5 linked regions of the Halalkalicoccus sp. CG83 genome follow. The main gene of each other region encodes a partner of the protein of the gene in region 4 in a complex. Links are inferred from orthologs where the notes say so. Each region holds a gene or a part of one and is shown on either strand. Other genes may lie near its edges.

Region 1 (3,613 bases), on a different replicon or contig from region 4:
TCCGACCCCACTGGGTGGCGTGGAGGTCGCGCGCCTCGAAGTGGGGCTGACTCCGCGAGAGCGGGCTACGGAGCCGCCTGAGGTGGCTGAGTACGCCCATGAAGTCGGTCCGGTCGACCAGCTGGCTCACGCCGGAGCGCCCGCCGACCCAGTTGCCCGTCGCGATCGGGTGTTCGAGCCGCTCGGTCAGCACGTCCGAGCGCACCACGGTGTTGACCGAGAGCTGGCGGTTTCGCATGTTCGCGCGCTCGAGCTGGTACTTCACGTCGCGTGCGAGCTTGTTCAGCGCCGTCCGGAACAGATCGGTCATCAGGTCGCCGCTGACCTTCAGACGCTTGTTCGCGTAGTGGTCCTTGTCGTCGGACTCGCGGCGTCCGAGCGCGAGCTCGAAACACGCCTCGGCCATCCGACAGAGGTAGAACGCCTTGTTGATCCGGACGTCCTCGTCGGGGACGCCGTCCTCGTGGAGGTGCGGCAGCAGGTAGCGGTCGATGACGTAGTTCGCGCGCTTGAGCTGGTAGTTCTTGCCCTGGCCCGAGGCGACGCGCTTTCCGAGCGTCTCGATCGCCTCCTCGGTGCTCTGGACGTCCGCCTCCTCCAGGTTCTCGAGCATGAACTTCACGATCTCGGGGTCGTCCGAGACCCGGTGGACGATCTCCTCGTCCGACTCGAGTCCGAGCGCCCGGACCAGCGTGACGAAGTTGATCGAACCCGAGACGCTCGGGAAGCTCACCTCGAGCAGCCCGTCGCGACCGCGCTCACAGAGCACGAGCGCACGGTAGCCCCGGCGCTGGCTGAACGTCTTCGCGACCTGGATCTCGTCGCCGTACTTCGTGTCGTACTCGGCGAGGATCTTGTTGGGCGCGAGGTCCTCCGAGGTCATCAGCACGCGCTCGGAGCCGTTGACGAGGAAGTAGCCGCCGGGATCGGCGGGGTCCTCGCCGATCTCGACGAGCTCCTCGTCGGAGAAGCCCGCGATGTTGCACTTCTCGGAGCCGACCATGATCGGCATTCGCCCCACTTTCGTCTCGGTCGTGTCGACGACCCGTTCCTCCTCCTCCTCGCCGCCCTTGACGATCGACATCTCCATGAAGACCGGGGCGGCGTAGGTGATGTTGCGAAGGCGGGCCTCCTGGGGGTAGAGCAGCTCCTCGCTGCCGTCGGCCTCCCGCACGCGGGGGGTGACGACGCGAACGTCGCCGAGTTCGACGTAGACCGGCTCCTCGCCCTCCTTGTCGCCGATGTCGGTGTCGATGGTCTCCTTCTCGTCGACGACCTGCTGCATGCCGCGGTTCAGGAAGTCGTTGAACGAGCGGAAGTGGTGTTCCGCGAGCCGTTCCTTCGAGAAGTACTCTCGGGAGATCGTGCGTCGGTCGGTTTGGTCCATCAGTCGATCACCAGTCGGTAGACGACCGCTCGATCGGTCGTCCGCGAGTCGCGGACGATCTTCACGACGTCGCCGACGTCGGCCTCGTCGGGCAGCGCCGGATCCGAGCGTTTGATTTTCGGTAGGTCGGTGCGCTTGATGTCGTACTCGTCGAGCACCGACTGCAGTTCCTCCTCGTCCATGAGGGAGTGGTCGGGTACCAGGGTGTGTTCACTTGCGTCCATGATTGGTCGTTGTCGCGCGTGGCTGGCTAACGGGAGAAGCGGCTGTCACGAGATACTACAGGCCAGTACAGGCGAGTCGCATTTAAGCGTTGTTACTCGTGACTCGTACGCGCGATACGGGGGCGTTCACCACACCGCCATCCGTTTGGAAAGCCTTATATCTGCAAGCCCGCAATCGGTGAATGCGACGGCCCGGGTGGTGTAGTGGCCCATCATACGACCCTGTCACGGTCGTGACGCGGGTTCAAATCCCGCCTCGGGCGCTTTCGTGATTCCACATCCACGAGCGACGAGTACGCTCGTCGCGAGTCCGGTCGGAATCACAAAGCGGCTACCAAGGGATTTGAATTACACGACGAGGGAGCGAAGCGACCAAAGTCGTGGTGGTTCAAATCCCGCCTCGGGCGTTCTCTCGAAATCAAACCCGTGAGCGACCAGCTTTGCTGTGTCGCGAACACCCCGATTTCGAGGAACGCAGACGAGGGATTTGAAGCAGGGAGTGTAGCGAACGAAGTGAGCGAAACGACCGGGGTTCAAATCCCGCTCGGGCGCTTCTTCGATTTCACGTCCATGAGCGACGGCTTCGCCGTCGCGAATACGACCGGAATCGGAAAGGGACTCCAGGGAGCTAACTGCGAAACTGAGCGAAGAAAGGTTTAGCGGTTTGAATTCCATTTGAATGCCAGCTGTAGGTCAGAAGAGTGTCTCTATCGACCGGCGAACTTGCTAGAAAATCGGAAAGGCGTGTAGGTGTTACTGAACGATGAACTGACTGGCGGCCTCCTCGACTTCCGCTCGTGAGAGCGGCTGGTCGAACGCTGCGGGAAAGCCGATCTCACCGCCGAGCACGCGCAGGAACGACGCGTGGCGCGCCTCGACGCTGTGGATGCTGAGCGCCGGCGGAATCAGATCCGCGTTCTGAATCGAGGGGGCCGCGCCGGCGTACGCGCTGACGCCGGTGTCCTCGAGCAGCGCTGCGGTGGCGAGGAACTCCGTCGGTTCTTCGACGGCTGCACCGAACTCGAACTCCGGTTCGTCGATCGGCTCGCCCCCGAGCTCTTCGATCGTCGCGCCGAGGACTTCAGCGTGGGTCTCCTCGTGTTCCAGAATCGTCTGCAGATCGCCGTAGACTCGATCCTGAATCGGATCACCGAACGCTCGAATGGGATCCGAGCAGACGAGATCTCGCTCGCTCATGTTCTCGAGCGCCTGGCGGTAGAAGTCGGCCTCGAGGAACTCGAGGAGACGTGCGTAGTTGAGGATATCGACGTCGTCCTCGAACTCGCCTTCAGTGACGAATTCAGTTGGTGGCATCTCTCCACTCATTTCACCGTCACCGTGCTCATCGGCACTTGCTGGCATCGCGCCGAATGCGCCCGCTCCCACCACTGCCGAGGCAGCGAGGAAGCTGCGGCGGCTGGTCAGTTGGTCGTTCATCGTCTCCGTCAACCGATCGAAGTTCGAACCGTTGTCTGTATCCTTCATGATCTTGTGTTGTAAACCCGCGTCTGTATCAAGTGCCGTCACCATAAAGAAACTATTCCAAATTCTCTCCAGCATTAGTATGAGAAATAATATGTTTGCGTCCCGTCAGGAGAGGACTTCTCGTCGACGTTCATGTTCGGTCCCCTCGTTCACCAGTAGGCGTTCCCAGCACCGGAGAAGAGCCAGCAGTTCGAGTAACCTATGAGGAGGACCGGATCCGGGAAGCATCGTTACGTACACTACGTACGAGAAGTACGGCAGTATCGGACTCGACTCGGAAAACCCTGGGCCAGGGTTCTGGGATCCGCTGGGATGGACTACTGCTCTTGGACGATGAGTATCCCTCTCATTCCAGCCACCTCATGTCGAGATACCGGCCATGGATACGGTCCACAACGAGTCCGAAGGAGAGTAGCTCCGCGTTCGTGAATCAGGTAGCGAAACCGGTTTGCGTCCTCCTCGGGCGCGTCTCCGACGTCACGTTCAGAAGCGGCGATTTCGTCGCGAATACGCCGAA
Region 2 (3,425 bases), 590 kb from region 4 along the record:
GCTCGCCTCCTCGAGAGTGCCGTCGAGTTCGAAGCTGAGCATCCCGCCGAAGTCGTCCATCTGTTCGGCCGCGATCTCGTGACCCGGATGCGCCTCCAGGCCCGGGTAGAACACCCGATCCACGCCGGCGTGATCGTCGAGCCACGTCGCGATCCGGCGGGCGTTCTCGCAGTGACGGTCCATCCGAACGGGGAGGGTCTTCGTCCCCCGAAGCGCGAGGAAACAGTCGAACGGGCCCGGCGTCGCGCCGACGGAGTTCTGATAGAAGCCGAAGCGCTCGTCGAGTTCATCGCTATCGGTGATCAACGCGCCCGCGACCAGGTCGGAGTGCCCGCCGATGTACTTCGTCAGCGAGTGACAGACCACGTCCGCGCCGAGTTCGAGCGGACGCTGGAGGTACGGAGAGGCGAAGGTGTTGTCGATCGCACAGAGCACGTCGTGTTCGTGGGCGATTCCCGCCGCACCCTCGACGTCGACGATGCTCATCAGCGGGTTGGTGGGCGTCTCGAGCCACAGCAGTTCGGTCTCCTCGCGCATGGCGGCCTCGATCTCATCGAGATCGGTCATGTCGACGAACGAGAACTCGAGATCGTACTCCTCGTAGACCTGCGTGAAGATGCGGTGGGTGCCGCCGTAAACGTCCTCGCCGGTGACGACGTGATCGCCGGCCGAGAGCAGGTTCAGCACGGTGTTGATCGCACCCATGCCCGAGGAGAACGCGCGGCCGTGTTCGCCGCCCTCGAGGTTCGCGAGATTCTCCTCGAGATCCGTCCGCGTGGGATTGCCGGTTCGGGAGTACTCGTAGCCCCGGTGCTCGCCGGGGCCGTCCTGGACGTACGTCGAGTTGGCGTGGATCGGCGTCATGAGCGCGCCGGTCTCCTCGTCGGGCTCCTGGCCCGCGTGGATCGCACGGGTCTCGATTCGGTGGTCGTCGGAGGTCATGCGTCACTCCGCGTGACGCGGCCGGATTACTCTTGTGTTGGCGGCGACCGCCATCTTCGAACGACGGGGAGGGTCGAGCCGATGGTCTCGAAGGACGGACGATCGAGCCGCCCCGCCGACGGCCGGAGGAGGACCGATGGGGCCGAAACGTGCCTTTTATCACCGTCACCGGGCAAGGGGTCCGTACGACTATGCCGAGCTCCAACGGACCCCTCAACAGCACCCGCAAGAAACTGTCGAACGACCCCCGCAACCGGGGTACCTCCCCGCCACAGCGCGCCGTCGAGCAGTTCGAGGAGGGCCAGCGCGTCCACCTCACCATCGACCCGAGCATCCCGAAGGGCCGGTTCCACCCCCGCTTCAACGGTCACACCGGCACCGTCGTCGGCGAGCAGGGCGCCGCCTACAAGATCGAGATCACCGACGGCGGCAAGCGAAAGACGATCATCGCGAAGCCCGCACACCTGCGCGCCCAGGAATGACGATCTTCAAGGAGGTCTTGGGCGAGGAGCACCTCACCGTCTCGGAGACCAAGGAACTGCTCGCCGACGTCGAGGCCGAACGAGCCGCCGACCCGGACCGGGAGATGCGCTACGAACTCGCCCGGGCGATCGAACACGCGAATCGGTTCGCGGTTCTCGCTCCCGAGGAATCCCGCGCGCTCGCCGAGGAGCTTCGTGACCTCGAGAAGGTCGACGAGGAGACCGCGTACAAGATCACGGATCTCCTGCCGCGCGACCGCGACGAACTCAGAGCGGTGTACGCCCAGCAACGCTACTCGCTCTCGGGCGACGAGCTCGACGACATCCTGAACGTCGTCGCGCAGTACGTCTGAGGCGGCCGACTCTTTAAGTGGACCCTTCGCGTACTGTCGCCATGAGCGACGCCGAGCCACAGGGATCCGCGATCGTCCTCGATTATCTCCCTCACGGTCGCGCTGATGACGATCGGCCGAGCTACCAGAAGCCGCCGATCGCCTTCGCGGTCGACGCCGAGGACTTTCGGCTCTACGAACTGACGCTCGGGGAGGACGCCGACGTCAGGATCGCCGACCGGATCGATCCCGAGAACGAGCCGGAGGGCGTCGACCGGATCGAACGTATCGAACACGACGACCTCTCGAGCGGGGCACGTTCGGAACTCGAGTACGTCGTCGCGGACCTCATCGACGAGGAGGAGGAGCGGTTCGTCTCGTTCTACAACGACGCCCAGCCGATCACGCTCCGACTGCACCAGCTGAACCTGCTCCCGGGAATCGGCAAGAAACTCCGAAACACCATTCTCGACGAGCGAAAGCGAAGGCCGTTCGAGGGCTTCGAGGACCTCGAGGAGCGGGTCTCCGGGCTGCACGACCCCAAGGGCGTACTGGTCGATCGAATCCTCGAGGAGATCCGCGAGGACGAACTGAAGTACCGCCTGTTCGCGACCGGCGAGGAGTGAGCGAGGATCGGTCAGGGAACGAGGGGTTTACGACCGACGGCGGTCTACGGCCGTGAAATGAGAGATCCCGACGGCCTGCTCGCGCGGGCGGGCGTGCGTGGCGATCCCGACGTCGATCAGCACTTCCTGATCGACGACCGCGTGCTCGACCGGCTTCCGGGCTACGCGACCGGGATCGACGCGAACCTCGACCACGTCCTCGAGGTCGGCGCCGGCACCGGTGCCCTCACTGACCGGCTCTGTGGGATCGCCGATCGGGTCACCGCGATCGAGCGCGATCCCGCGCTCGTCCGCTTCCTCCGCGAGGAGTTCGCCGACGAGATCGGCGACGATCGACTGACGGTGATCGAGGGCGACGCTCTCGACGTCGAGCTTCCCGAGTTCTCCGCGTGCGTCTCGAACCTCCCTTACGGCGTCTCCAGCGAGATCGCCTTCCAGCTCCTTCCCCGAAAGCGGCCGCTGGTGCTAATGTTCCAGCTCGAGTTCGCCGAACGGATGGTCGCCGACCCCGATACTCCCGAGTACGGCCGACTCTCCGTCTCGGCACAGCACTACGCCGACTGCGAGATCGTCGAGGAGGTCCCCCGGGAGGCGTTCTCGCCCCCGCCGGCCGTCGAGAGCGCGGTCGTCCGGGCCCGTCCGCGCGACCCGGAATACGAGGTGGGCGACGAGGCGTTCTTCCTGCGGTTCGTGAAGGCGCTGTTCACCCAGCGTCGAAAGACGCTTCGCAACGCGGTACGGAACACGGCCCACATCTCCGGGCTCGACGACCCCGAGTCCGTCGTCGAGGCAGCCGACGAGAAGCTGATGAGTCGGCGGGCGGGCACGCTCGCCCCTGCGGAGTTCGCCGCCCTCGCGGAGCTTGCCAGAGCGCGAGGCGAGCCCGATGAGTGAGCTGACCGCCGGGCTCGAAGCGCTCGCCGAGCAGTACCCGACCGTCCCCGCACGACTCCTGGTCAGTCTGGTGGCGTTCGCCGGGTTCGCGCTGCTCAGCTGGGTGGCCAACCGGTTCCGCAGGAGCTCGAACGGCGAGCTCCGGGGGG
Region 3 (2,890 bases), on a different replicon or contig from region 4:
GCGGGCGAGCGCGCGCTCGACCGAGCCCTGGTTCATCACGAGCGCGTCCTCGATGTTGAACCCCTCGTAGGACATGACCGCGACGACGAAGTTCTGCGCGGCGGGCCGCTCGTCGTAACCGATCTGCTCGGTGGTCTGGGTCTTCACCATCGCCAGCTGGGGGTAGTGCAGCAGGTGCTGGCGGGTGTCGGGCCGGATGCGGTAGTTCGCGCTCGGCAGTCCGAGCGACTGCTTCATCATCCCCGCGCCCATCGTGATCCGGGGCGAGGCGTTGTGCTCGGGGTAGGGGATCATGCCCGAGCCGATACTGAAGATCAGCGACGGGTCGATCTCGAGGTGGGTGTGGTCCTCCGTGAGCTCCTCGCGCTCGACGCCCACGTAGATGTCCTCCTCCTCCTCGGCGTCGATGAACTCGACGTAGCCGTGATCGACGAGGCTCTCGAACTCGATCTCGCCGTCCTTGAGCGACTCGATCGTCTCCTCGGTGATCAGCGGCTCGCCGTCCTCGACGACGAGCAGCGGGCGGCGCGCCCGCCCGGAGTCGGCGTTGATCACGACCTCGCGGGTGCGGTCCTTCACCGAGACGTTGACCATCTCGCTGACCTCGCCGCGGCGTCGCGCCTCTCTGACCTGCTCTGCGAGCTGTTCGGGGTCGGGATGGGTCCCGACCAGACTGCCGTTGACGTATACTTTCGCGTCTCGTGCCTGTGCCATGAGTTAGTCGTCCGCCGGCGTTCGCGTGGTCGAGTCGAGGCCCGGAATGCCCTCGACGCCCATCGACGCCAGTTCTCGTTTGAGTCCCTGTTCGTCCTCGATGTCCTGGGTGAGCTCCATCGACTGGGCGAAGTTCTTCACCAGCCCACAGTTGGGCCCCTCGGGGGTCTCGGAGGGGCCGATCCGACCCCACTGGGTGGCGTGGAGGTCGCGCGCCTCGAAGTGGGGCTGACTCCGCGAGAGCGGGCTACGGAGCCGCCTGAGGTGGCTGAGTACGCCCATGAAGTCGGTCCGGTCGACCAGCTGGCTCACGCCGGAGCGCCCGCCGACCCAGTTGCCCGTCGCGATCGGGTGTTCGAGCCGCTCGGTCAGCACGTCCGAGCGCACCACGGTGTTGACCGAGAGCTGGCGGTTTCGCATGTTCGCGCGCTCGAGCTGGTACTTCACGTCGCGTGCGAGCTTGTTCAGCGCCGTCCGGAACAGATCGGTCATCAGGTCGCCGCTGACCTTCAGACGCTTGTTCGCGTAGTGGTCCTTGTCGTCGGACTCGCGGCGTCCGAGCGCGAGCTCGAAACACGCCTCGGCCATCCGACAGAGGTAGAACGCCTTGTTGATCCGGACGTCCTCGTCGGGGACGCCGTCCTCGTGGAGGTGCGGCAGCAGGTAGCGGTCGATGACGTAGTTCGCGCGCTTGAGCTGGTAGTTCTTGCCCTGGCCCGAGGCGACGCGCTTTCCGAGCGTCTCGATCGCCTCCTCGGTGCTCTGGACGTCCGCCTCCTCCAGGTTCTCGAGCATGAACTTCACGATCTCGGGGTCGTCCGAGACCCGGTGGACGATCTCCTCGTCCGACTCGAGTCCGAGCGCCCGGACCAGCGTGACGAAGTTGATCGAACCCGAGACGCTCGGGAAGCTCACCTCGAGCAGCCCGTCGCGACCGCGCTCACAGAGCACGAGCGCACGGTAGCCCCGGCGCTGGCTGAACGTCTTCGCGACCTGGATCTCGTCGCCGTACTTCGTGTCGTACTCGGCGAGGATCTTGTTGGGCGCGAGGTCCTCCGAGGTCATCAGCACGCGCTCGGAGCCGTTGACGAGGAAGTAGCCGCCGGGATCGGCGGGGTCCTCGCCGATCTCGACGAGCTCCTCGTCGGAGAAGCCCGCGATGTTGCACTTCTCGGAGCCGACCATGATCGGCATTCGCCCCACTTTCGTCTCGGTCGTGTCGACGACCCGTTCCTCCTCCTCCTCGCCGCCCTTGACGATCGACATCTCCATGAAGACCGGGGCGGCGTAGGTGATGTTGCGAAGGCGGGCCTCCTGGGGGTAGAGCAGCTCCTCGCTGCCGTCGGCCTCCCGCACGCGGGGGGTGACGACGCGAACGTCGCCGAGTTCGACGTAGACCGGCTCCTCGCCCTCCTTGTCGCCGATGTCGGTGTCGATGGTCTCCTTCTCGTCGACGACCTGCTGCATGCCGCGGTTCAGGAAGTCGTTGAACGAGCGGAAGTGGTGTTCCGCGAGCCGTTCCTTCGAGAAGTACTCTCGGGAGATCGTGCGTCGGTCGGTTTGGTCCATCAGTCGATCACCAGTCGGTAGACGACCGCTCGATCGGTCGTCCGCGAGTCGCGGACGATCTTCACGACGTCGCCGACGTCGGCCTCGTCGGGCAGCGCCGGATCCGAGCGTTTGATTTTCGGTAGGTCGGTGCGCTTGATGTCGTACTCGTCGAGCACCGACTGCAGTTCCTCCTCGTCCATGAGGGAGTGGTCGGGTACCAGGGTGTGTTCACTTGCGTCCATGATTGGTCGTTGTCGCGCGTGGCTGGCTAACGGGAGAAGCGGCTGTCACGAGATACTACAGGCCAGTACAGGCGAGTCGCATTTAAGCGTTGTTACTCGTGACTCGTACGCGCGATACGGGGGCGTTCACCACACCGCCATCCGTTTGGAAAGCCTTATATCTGCAAGCCCGCAATCGGTGAATGCGACGGCCCGGGTGGTGTAGTGGCCCATCATACGACCCTGTCACGGTCGTGACGCGGGTTCAAATCCCGCCTCGGGCGCTTTCGTGATTCCACATCCACGAGCGACGAGTACGCTCGTCGCGAGTCCGGTCGGAATCACAAAGCGGCTACCAAGGGATTTGAATTACACGACGAGGGAGCGAAGCGACCAAAGTCGTG
Region 4 (3,477 bases):
CTCCTCGTCTGGGCGGTTCTCGCGTTCGCTCATGTCCCGTACTGTTCGCGCGCGGGACTTAAACGCACCCATCGGATTCCACCCGTTGAAATACGCGTTCCCCGTACCCCCGGCCATGACCGCCGCCAGCGTCGAGCGCGCGTGGTGGAAGGAGGCCGTCGTCTATCAGGGCCGTCGAAAGAACGGGGGAGAGCTCATCCAATCTCCCCGGTACGTCGTACAGGAACGGGACTCGCGTTCGAGCGCCCCTCCGTCCCCCTTGCCGGAGGCGGAACGTGGACGAAGCCGACAACGGTACACGCCATTAGTTCGGCTTCGTGTTCCCGTTTCATGGATCCCCGCCCAGGCACTTATAATAGCTAGATGATATTACCCGCTCCTCATGACGTATCGAAATCCCGGAGACGAGTGGATTCCAGCGAAGCCAACGGCCCGATCTCCGGGTCGTTCTCCTGATCCGGTGTACCAAGCGAGTCCAGAGAGTCGGCGACTACCACCCGTAGCGTATCACTCGCCCATACGAGATTCCCTCTCGACGGAAGCCCCGTCTGCTCCTCGAGTCGGCCTACCGGAACGGCGTTCCGATCGGGTCGGTCTCGACGTGGGTCTACCGGAACGAGGACGGCCCCGGCCGGGAGGTCGTGATCACTCGACCGGCGACCGATGAGGAGATCGAACGAGGGGGAGGAACGGACGACTGATCACCCCTTGACGAACTCAGCGGTCGGGAGGGCCAGCGGTCGACCGGAGAGGGTCGGCGACGCCGCGTGGAGCGGCCCGTACGGGCCGGATCCGAAGGCTGATTGCGCGGTGGGGTGAACCATCAGCCAGATGGTGTTGACCAAGCGGATCATCCCGTGTATCGACGTCGACGTGAACGAGAACGGCGAGGCGGCGGTCTACACCGGAGTCAACTTCGAGGACCTGGAGTACACCGGCGATCCCGTCGAGATGGCGAAGCGGTACAACGAGGCCGGCGCCGACGAGTTCGTCTTCCTCGACATCACCGCGAGCGCCGAAGGAAGAGAGACGATGCTCGATACGGTCTCTGCGGTCGCCGACGAGGTGTTCATCCCACTGACGGTGGGAGGCGGCATCCGCACCACCGGCGACATCAAGGAGACCCTGCGGGCGGGCGCGGACAAGGTCTCGATCAACACCGCCGCGCTCGAACGACCGGAGTTCATCACCGAGGGAGCGCGCGCGTTCGGCAGCCAGTGTATCGTCATCAGCGTCGACTCGAAGCGGCGGTTCGACGAACGGGGCGAGCACTACGCCGAGATCGACGGCGAGTCCTGCTGGTTCGAGTGTACGGTCAAGGGCGGGCGCGAGGGCACCGGGGTCGACGTGATCGAGTGGGCCGCGGAGGCCGAATCGCGCGGCGCGGGCGAGCTGTTCGTCAACTCGATCGACACCGACGGCACCAAGGAGGGCTACGACATCCCCGTCACGCGTGCGGTCTGCGAGACGGTTTCGACGCCAGTGATCGCCTCCTCGGGCTGTGGCGGACCCGAAGACATGCACGAGGCGTTCGAGGAGGCCGGCGCCGACGCCGCGCTCGCGGCCTCCATCTTCCACTTCGGCGAGTACTCGATCGAGGAGAGCAAGGAGTATCTCGCGGAACGCGGGCTTCCGATCCGCTTCTGAGGACGCGTCGATCGTCGTCTCGGGTTCGCGGGATCGGTCCGGAGGAGTCGGAGGTGATTCAGGCCGCGGCGGAGGCGTCGGCGAACGCGTCGCGGAAGGAGTCGGTCGTTTCGCGGATGGACGCCGCGGCCTCCCCGATCGCGTCGAGCGGGTCGACCCCCTGCTCGGTGGTGACCGTCAGGACGGGGTCGGTCTGGCCGCCCGACTGCTCGGGATTGACGTCGTAGGTCGCGGCGACCACGCCGTCGGTCTCCAGCAACGCTCCCTTCAGTACGTTCATGAACGTGTGATCCTCGCCCCCGATCTCGATCGAGAGCTCCTGATCCTCGCGAGTGATGACGCGTAGTTCCATGGCGAGGGCTTCGCTCGTGGCGTGTTTGAAGCTTTCGAACGCGCGAAAACGGGGCGGTTCCCGGCGGGCAACCGGGTGTCAGAGGCACGATCCCCGTGCTGGCGGTACGTGCCAGCGTTCACCACCTACGGCGGCAGCAGTCAAACCGTTGACTGTTATTTACTCCTTATACGACGATATCCATAACGTTCGTGACTTCGAAATCGAAGGTGAGGGGACACAACCCTCAATTCGATCGGCCCCCGACTGACCACATGCTCGACTCGCGGTACACCCTCCTCTGGCGGACGCTCCTCCTGCTCGCGCTTCTGGGGTCGGTCCTCGTGCTCCGGCGACTCGACCCCGAGACGAGGTGGCTCGAGAGGCTTCGTTCGCGGTTCTACCTCGGCGTCCCGTGGGGATCGATCCTCTCGCTGGGCTTCGTACTGTTCGTCTACCTCGTCGTTCAGGAGGGGGCGGTCCGCTGGACGGAGCCGCTGGCGATCCCCTTCTCCGCGTGGTCGTACTTCTACCTGGCAGGCTGGCTGTTCGCCAGTTTCGCCCACGTGGGTCCGGGCCACCTCCTCGGCAACCTCACCTCCGCGGCGATCCTCGCCCCGCTCGCCGAGTACGTCTGGGGTCACTACCCCGGCACGAAGGACGGGGCGTGGCACGCCGACCCCCGACTCCGCGCGTTCGTGCTCTTTCCGTCGTCCGTATTGGGCCTCGGCGTGTTCACCAGCTTATTCACCTGGGGGCCGGTGATCGGCTTCTCGGGGGTCGTCTTCGCGTTCGCGGGCTTCGTGCTCGTCCGCTACCCGCTGCTCGTGGTGGTCGCGCTCGCGGCGAGGAGCGCGCTCCGCACCGTCGCCGCCGCGCTCGACGAACCGATCGCCGTCGTCGAGACGACCGCGAGCGTCTCCCCGCCGTGGTGGTACGGCATCGCCGTCCAGGGCCACGCGCTCGGCTTCCTGCTCGGCGTGCTCGTCGGGGCCGCGCTGCTGCATCGCCGGGGGACCCGCCCGGACCCCCTTCGGCTATGGCTCGGATCCCTGCTCGTGGGTCTGAGTCTCTCGCTGTGGGTGGTTTGGTGGGTGAGGGGGGCCGAGACGTTCGTTCTCTACCGGGCGCTCGGTATCGCCCTCGTCATCGCGCTCGCCACGCTCGTCACGGCGGCACTGGCCGCGAGCGATCGCCAGTTCGTCGGGACCCTGAGCTACCGTCGAACGGCCGTCCTGCTGTTGATGCTCCCGCTCGTGAGCATGTGTCTCGTCGCGGTCCCGCTCAACCTCACCGCGGTCGACGGCGCCTCGCCCGACGAGGCCGTCACCGTGGGCGACTACACCGTCTTCTACGACGAGGAGATCACCAACCGGACGTTCTCGGTCGTCGACGTCGAGGCGTTCGGCGAGGCGACGGACGTCACCGCGAGCGGGGTGATCGTCGTCAGCGAGGAGCGAACCGTCTGGAGTCAGGAGGTGACGAGGGCCGAACTCCGA
Region 5 (2,952 bases), on a different replicon or contig from region 4:
CATCGGGCTGCATCGCCTGGGCGATTCGCTCGGAGTACTCGCTGGTCAGCACCTGCTGGACCTCGTAGTAGGTCGTGGGCTTCTCGTGCTGGATGTCGAACTGGACCTCCCCGCAGTGGGGACAGCGGTCCTTCTTCCGCGCCTGGCGGATCGCCGCCTTCGTCACGTCGTTGACGTCGTCCGAGAGCTCGCGGGTACGGACGAGGTCCTCGCGGAACTCCTCCTTCTCCTCCTCGGTGAGACAGAGGCGCGAACACTCCCGACACGTCCCGCGGAGCAGGCGTCGGATGAGCTTCGTGAAGCCGACGTGGATGACGGGTGCGGCGAGCTCGATGTTGCCGAAGTGGCCGTTACAGGCGCCCGAGTGCTTCCCGCACGTCTTGCACTCGAGGCCGGGGTCGATCACGCCGAGCCGGGGGTCCATCAGCCCCATGTCGATGGGGAAGCCGTCGTCGTCGTAGGTGTCGGCGGTGATGATCTTCGTCGCGCTCATGTCCCGGTACTCCTCGGGGTCCATCAGCCCGAAGGTGATCCGATCGATCTCTTTTGGGGTGGTTTGTGGTGGCATGGGTTGGGTAGTGGTAGATTAGACCGCGTCCTTGAGTTCGAGCCGCGGCGCGATCCCGAGCGCCTTCATCTCGTCGAGCAGCAGGTTGAACGCGTAGCTCATCTCGATCTCGTGGATGTCGGTCTCCTCGCCGCAGTTCGGACAGTAGACGCGGTTCTGTCGGGTGTTCTCGACGGCGGTCATCCCGCAGTTGCCACAGACGTCGAGGTACTCGCGATCCGAGGAGTCGAGCAGGCGTTCCTTGAGCGTCATCGCCGCGCCGTGGCCGATGACGGTGTCGCGCTCCATCTCGCCGACCCGCAGTCCGCCCTCGCGGGCGCGTCCCTCGGTGGGCTGGCGGGTCAGCACCTGCACCGGCCCGCGAGAGCGGGCGTGCAGCTTGTTCGACACCATGTGGTAGAGCTTGTGGTAGAAGATGGTGCCGACGAAGATCTCGGCCTCGATCTTCTCGCCGGAGATCCCCGAGTACATGACCTCCTTGCCCGAGGATTCGAAGCCGCGCTCCTCGAGCGAGCTTCGGAGTTCCTCCTCGTCCTCGCCGGTGAAGGCCGTCCCGTCAACGCGGCGTCCCTCCAGGGATCCGACCTTGCCGCCGAGCATCTCGAGGACGTGGCCGACAGTCATCCGCGAGGGCAGCGCGTGGGGGTTCAGGACGAGGTCGGGGACGACCCCCTCCTGGGTGAACGGCATGTCCTCCTGGGGGGCGAGGTGGCCCAGCACGCCCTTCTGGCCGTGTCGCGAGGCGAACTTGTCGCCGAGCTCGGGGATGCGCTCGTCGCGCACCTTCACCTTCGAGAGCTTCGAGCCGTCCTCGCCCTCCATCAGGGTGACGGTGTCGACGATCCCGGACTCGCCCGAACGCATCGTCACGCTGGTCTCGCGGCGTTTTTGCGGACTCAGCCCGCCCATGTCGTCGGGCTCCTCGAGGAACCGTGGCGGACTGGTCTTCCCAAGCAGAACGGAGCTCTCGTCGACCTCCGTCTCGGGGTTGACCAGGCCGTCCTCGTCGAGGTGGGTGTACGCCTCCTCGCCGCGCGCGCCGCGGACGTCGTCCGGCGGGATCTCGAAGCGGTCCTCCTGGCCGCCCGGGTAGCGCCGTTCCTCGCCCTCGTAGGTCCGGAAGAAGTGCGAGCGGGCGAGCGCGCGCTCGACCGAGCCCTGGTTCATCACGAGCGCGTCCTCGATGTTGAACCCCTCGTAGGACATGACCGCGACGACGAAGTTCTGCGCGGCGGGCCGCTCGTCGTAACCGATCTGCTCGGTGGTCTGGGTCTTCACCATCGCCAGCTGGGGGTAGTGCAGCAGGTGCTGGCGGGTGTCGGGCCGGATGCGGTAGTTCGCGCTCGGCAGTCCGAGCGACTGCTTCATCATCCCCGCGCCCATCGTGATCCGGGGCGAGGCGTTGTGCTCGGGGTAGGGGATCATGCCCGAGCCGATACTGAAGATCAGCGACGGGTCGATCTCGAGGTGGGTGTGGTCCTCCGTGAGCTCCTCGCGCTCGACGCCCACGTAGATGTCCTCCTCCTCCTCGGCGTCGATGAACTCGACGTAGCCGTGATCGACGAGGCTCTCGAACTCGATCTCGCCGTCCTTGAGCGACTCGATCGTCTCCTCGGTGATCAGCGGCTCGCCGTCCTCGACGACGAGCAGCGGGCGGCGCGCCCGCCCGGAGTCGGCGTTGATCACGACCTCGCGGGTGCGGTCCTTCACCGAGACGTTGACCATCTCGCTGACCTCGCCGCGGCGTCGCGCCTCTCTGACCTGCTCTGCGAGCTGTTCGGGGTCGGGATGGGTCCCGACCAGACTGCCGTTGACGTATACTTTCGCGTCTCGTGCCTGTGCCATGAGTTAGTCGTCCGCCGGCGTTCGCGTGGTCGAGTCGAGGCCCGGAATGCCCTCGACGCCCATCGACGCCAGTTCTCGTTTGAGTCCCTGTTCGTCCTCGATGTCCTGGGTGAGCTCCATCGACTGGGCGAAGTTCTTCACCAGCCCACAGTTGGGCCCCTCGGGGGTCTCGGAGGGGCCGATCCGACCCCACTGGGTGGCGTGGAGGTCGCGCGCCTCGAAGTGGGGCTGACTCCGCGAGAGCGGGCTACGGAGCCGCCTGAGGTGGCTGAGTACGCCCATGAAGTCGGTCCGGTCGACCAGCTGGCTCACGCCGGAGCGCCCGCCGACCCAGTTGCCCGTCGCGATCGGGTGTTCGAGCCGCTCGGTCAGCACGTCCGAGCGCACCACGGTGTTGACCGAGAGCTGGCGGTTTCGCATGTTCGCGCGCTCGAGCTGGTACTTCACGTCGCGTGCGAGCTTGTTCAGCGCCGTCCGGAACAGATCGGTCATCAGGTCGCCGCTGACCTTCAGACGCTTGTTCGCGTAGTGGTCCTTGT

The links.
Region 1: V0Z78_RS10795 (region 4) and V0Z78_RS14500 share a complex: the UniProt entries of both Methanocaldococcus jannaschii proteins name them as parts of the RNA polymerase complex. The link is inferred for Halalkalicoccus sp. CG83 from one-to-one orthologs.
Region 2: V0Z78_RS10795 (region 4) and V0Z78_RS07705 share a complex: the UniProt entries of both Methanocaldococcus jannaschii proteins name them as parts of the RNA polymerase complex. The link is inferred for Halalkalicoccus sp. CG83 from one-to-one orthologs.
Region 3: V0Z78_RS10795 (region 4) and V0Z78_RS14505 share a complex: the UniProt entries of both Methanocaldococcus jannaschii proteins name them as parts of the RNA polymerase complex. The link is inferred for Halalkalicoccus sp. CG83 from one-to-one orthologs.
Region 5: V0Z78_RS10795 (region 4) and rpoB share a complex: the UniProt entries of both Methanocaldococcus jannaschii proteins name them as parts of the RNA polymerase complex. The link is inferred for Halalkalicoccus sp. CG83 from one-to-one orthologs.

What each region holds. Positions count from the first base shown.
Region 1 is NZ_JAZDDH010000002.1:185,348-188,960, reverse strand. What follows is about bases 1-2,995. They hold V0Z78_RS14500 (DNA-directed RNA polymerase subunit H), read right to left. Parts: upstream 1,615-2,995; coding sequence 1,387-1,614; downstream 1-1,386. Other genes in these bases: V0Z78_RS14490 (ferritin-like domain-containing protein), read right to left, coding at 2,365-2,925; V0Z78_RS14505 (DNA-directed RNA polymerase subunit B''), read right to left, coding at 1-1,387. UniProt on the Methanocaldococcus jannaschii protein: DNA-dependent RNA polymerase (RNAP) catalyzes the transcription of DNA into RNA using the four ribonucleoside triphosphates as substrates.
Region 2 is NZ_JAZDDH010000001.1:1,480,088-1,483,512, reverse strand. The notes cover bases 292-3,098. They hold V0Z78_RS07705 (RNA polymerase Rpb4 family protein), read left to right. Parts: upstream 292-1,420; coding sequence 1,421-1,777; downstream 1,778-3,098. Other genes in these bases: V0Z78_RS07695 (16S ribosomal RNA methyltransferase A), read left to right, coding at 2,440-3,098; V0Z78_RS07700 (DUF655 domain-containing protein), read left to right, coding at 1,819-2,382; V0Z78_RS07710 (50S ribosomal protein L21e), read left to right, coding at 1,134-1,424; V0Z78_RS07715 (cystathionine gamma-synthase), read right to left, coding at 292-942. Also shown: more of V0Z78_RS07715, read right to left, coding at 1-291; more of V0Z78_RS07695, read left to right, coding at 3,099-3,276; V0Z78_RS07690 (mechanosensitive ion channel family protein), read left to right, coding at 3,269-3,425. UniProt on the Methanocaldococcus jannaschii protein: DNA-dependent RNA polymerase (RNAP) catalyzes the transcription of DNA into RNA using the four ribonucleoside triphosphates as substrates. This subunit is less well bound than the others.
Region 3 is NZ_JAZDDH010000002.1:186,967-189,856, reverse strand. It holds V0Z78_RS14505 (DNA-directed RNA polymerase subunit B''), read right to left. Parts: upstream 2,284-2,890; coding sequence 718-2,283; downstream 1-717. Other genes in the region: V0Z78_RS14500 (DNA-directed RNA polymerase subunit H), read right to left, coding at 2,283-2,510; rpoB (DNA-directed RNA polymerase subunit B), read right to left, coding at 1-714. UniProt on the Methanocaldococcus jannaschii protein: DNA-dependent RNA polymerase (RNAP) catalyzes the transcription of DNA into RNA using the four ribonucleoside triphosphates as substrates. The Rpo2 subunit (Rpo2N and Rpo2C in this organism) is implicated in DNA promoter recognition and in nucleotide binding.
Region 4 is NZ_JAZDDH010000001.1:2,073,398-2,076,874, reverse strand. Bases 353-3,211 are described here. They hold V0Z78_RS10795 (DNA-directed RNA polymerase subunit L), read right to left. Parts: upstream 2,000-3,211; coding sequence 1,706-1,999; downstream 353-1,705. Other genes in these bases: V0Z78_RS10790 (rhomboid family intramembrane serine protease), read left to right, coding at 2,254-3,211; hisF (imidazole glycerol phosphate synthase subunit HisF), read left to right, coding at 835-1,647. In the rest of the region: V0Z78_RS10805 (DUF7550 family protein), read right to left, coding at 1-33; more of V0Z78_RS10790, read left to right, coding at 3,212-3,477. UniProt on the Methanocaldococcus jannaschii protein: DNA-dependent RNA polymerase (RNAP) catalyzes the transcription of DNA into RNA using the four ribonucleoside triphosphates as substrates.
Region 5 is NZ_JAZDDH010000002.1:188,604-191,555, reverse strand. It holds rpoB (DNA-directed RNA polymerase subunit B), read right to left. Parts: upstream 2,414-2,952; coding sequence 587-2,413; downstream 1-586. Other genes in the region: V0Z78_RS14505 (DNA-directed RNA polymerase subunit B''), read right to left, coding at 2,417-2,952; V0Z78_RS14515 (DNA-directed RNA polymerase subunit A'), read right to left, coding at 1-568. UniProt on the Methanocaldococcus jannaschii protein: DNA-dependent RNA polymerase (RNAP) catalyzes the transcription of DNA into RNA using the four ribonucleoside triphosphates as substrates. The Rpo2 subunit (Rpo2N and Rpo2C in this organism) is implicated in DNA promoter recognition and in nucleotide binding.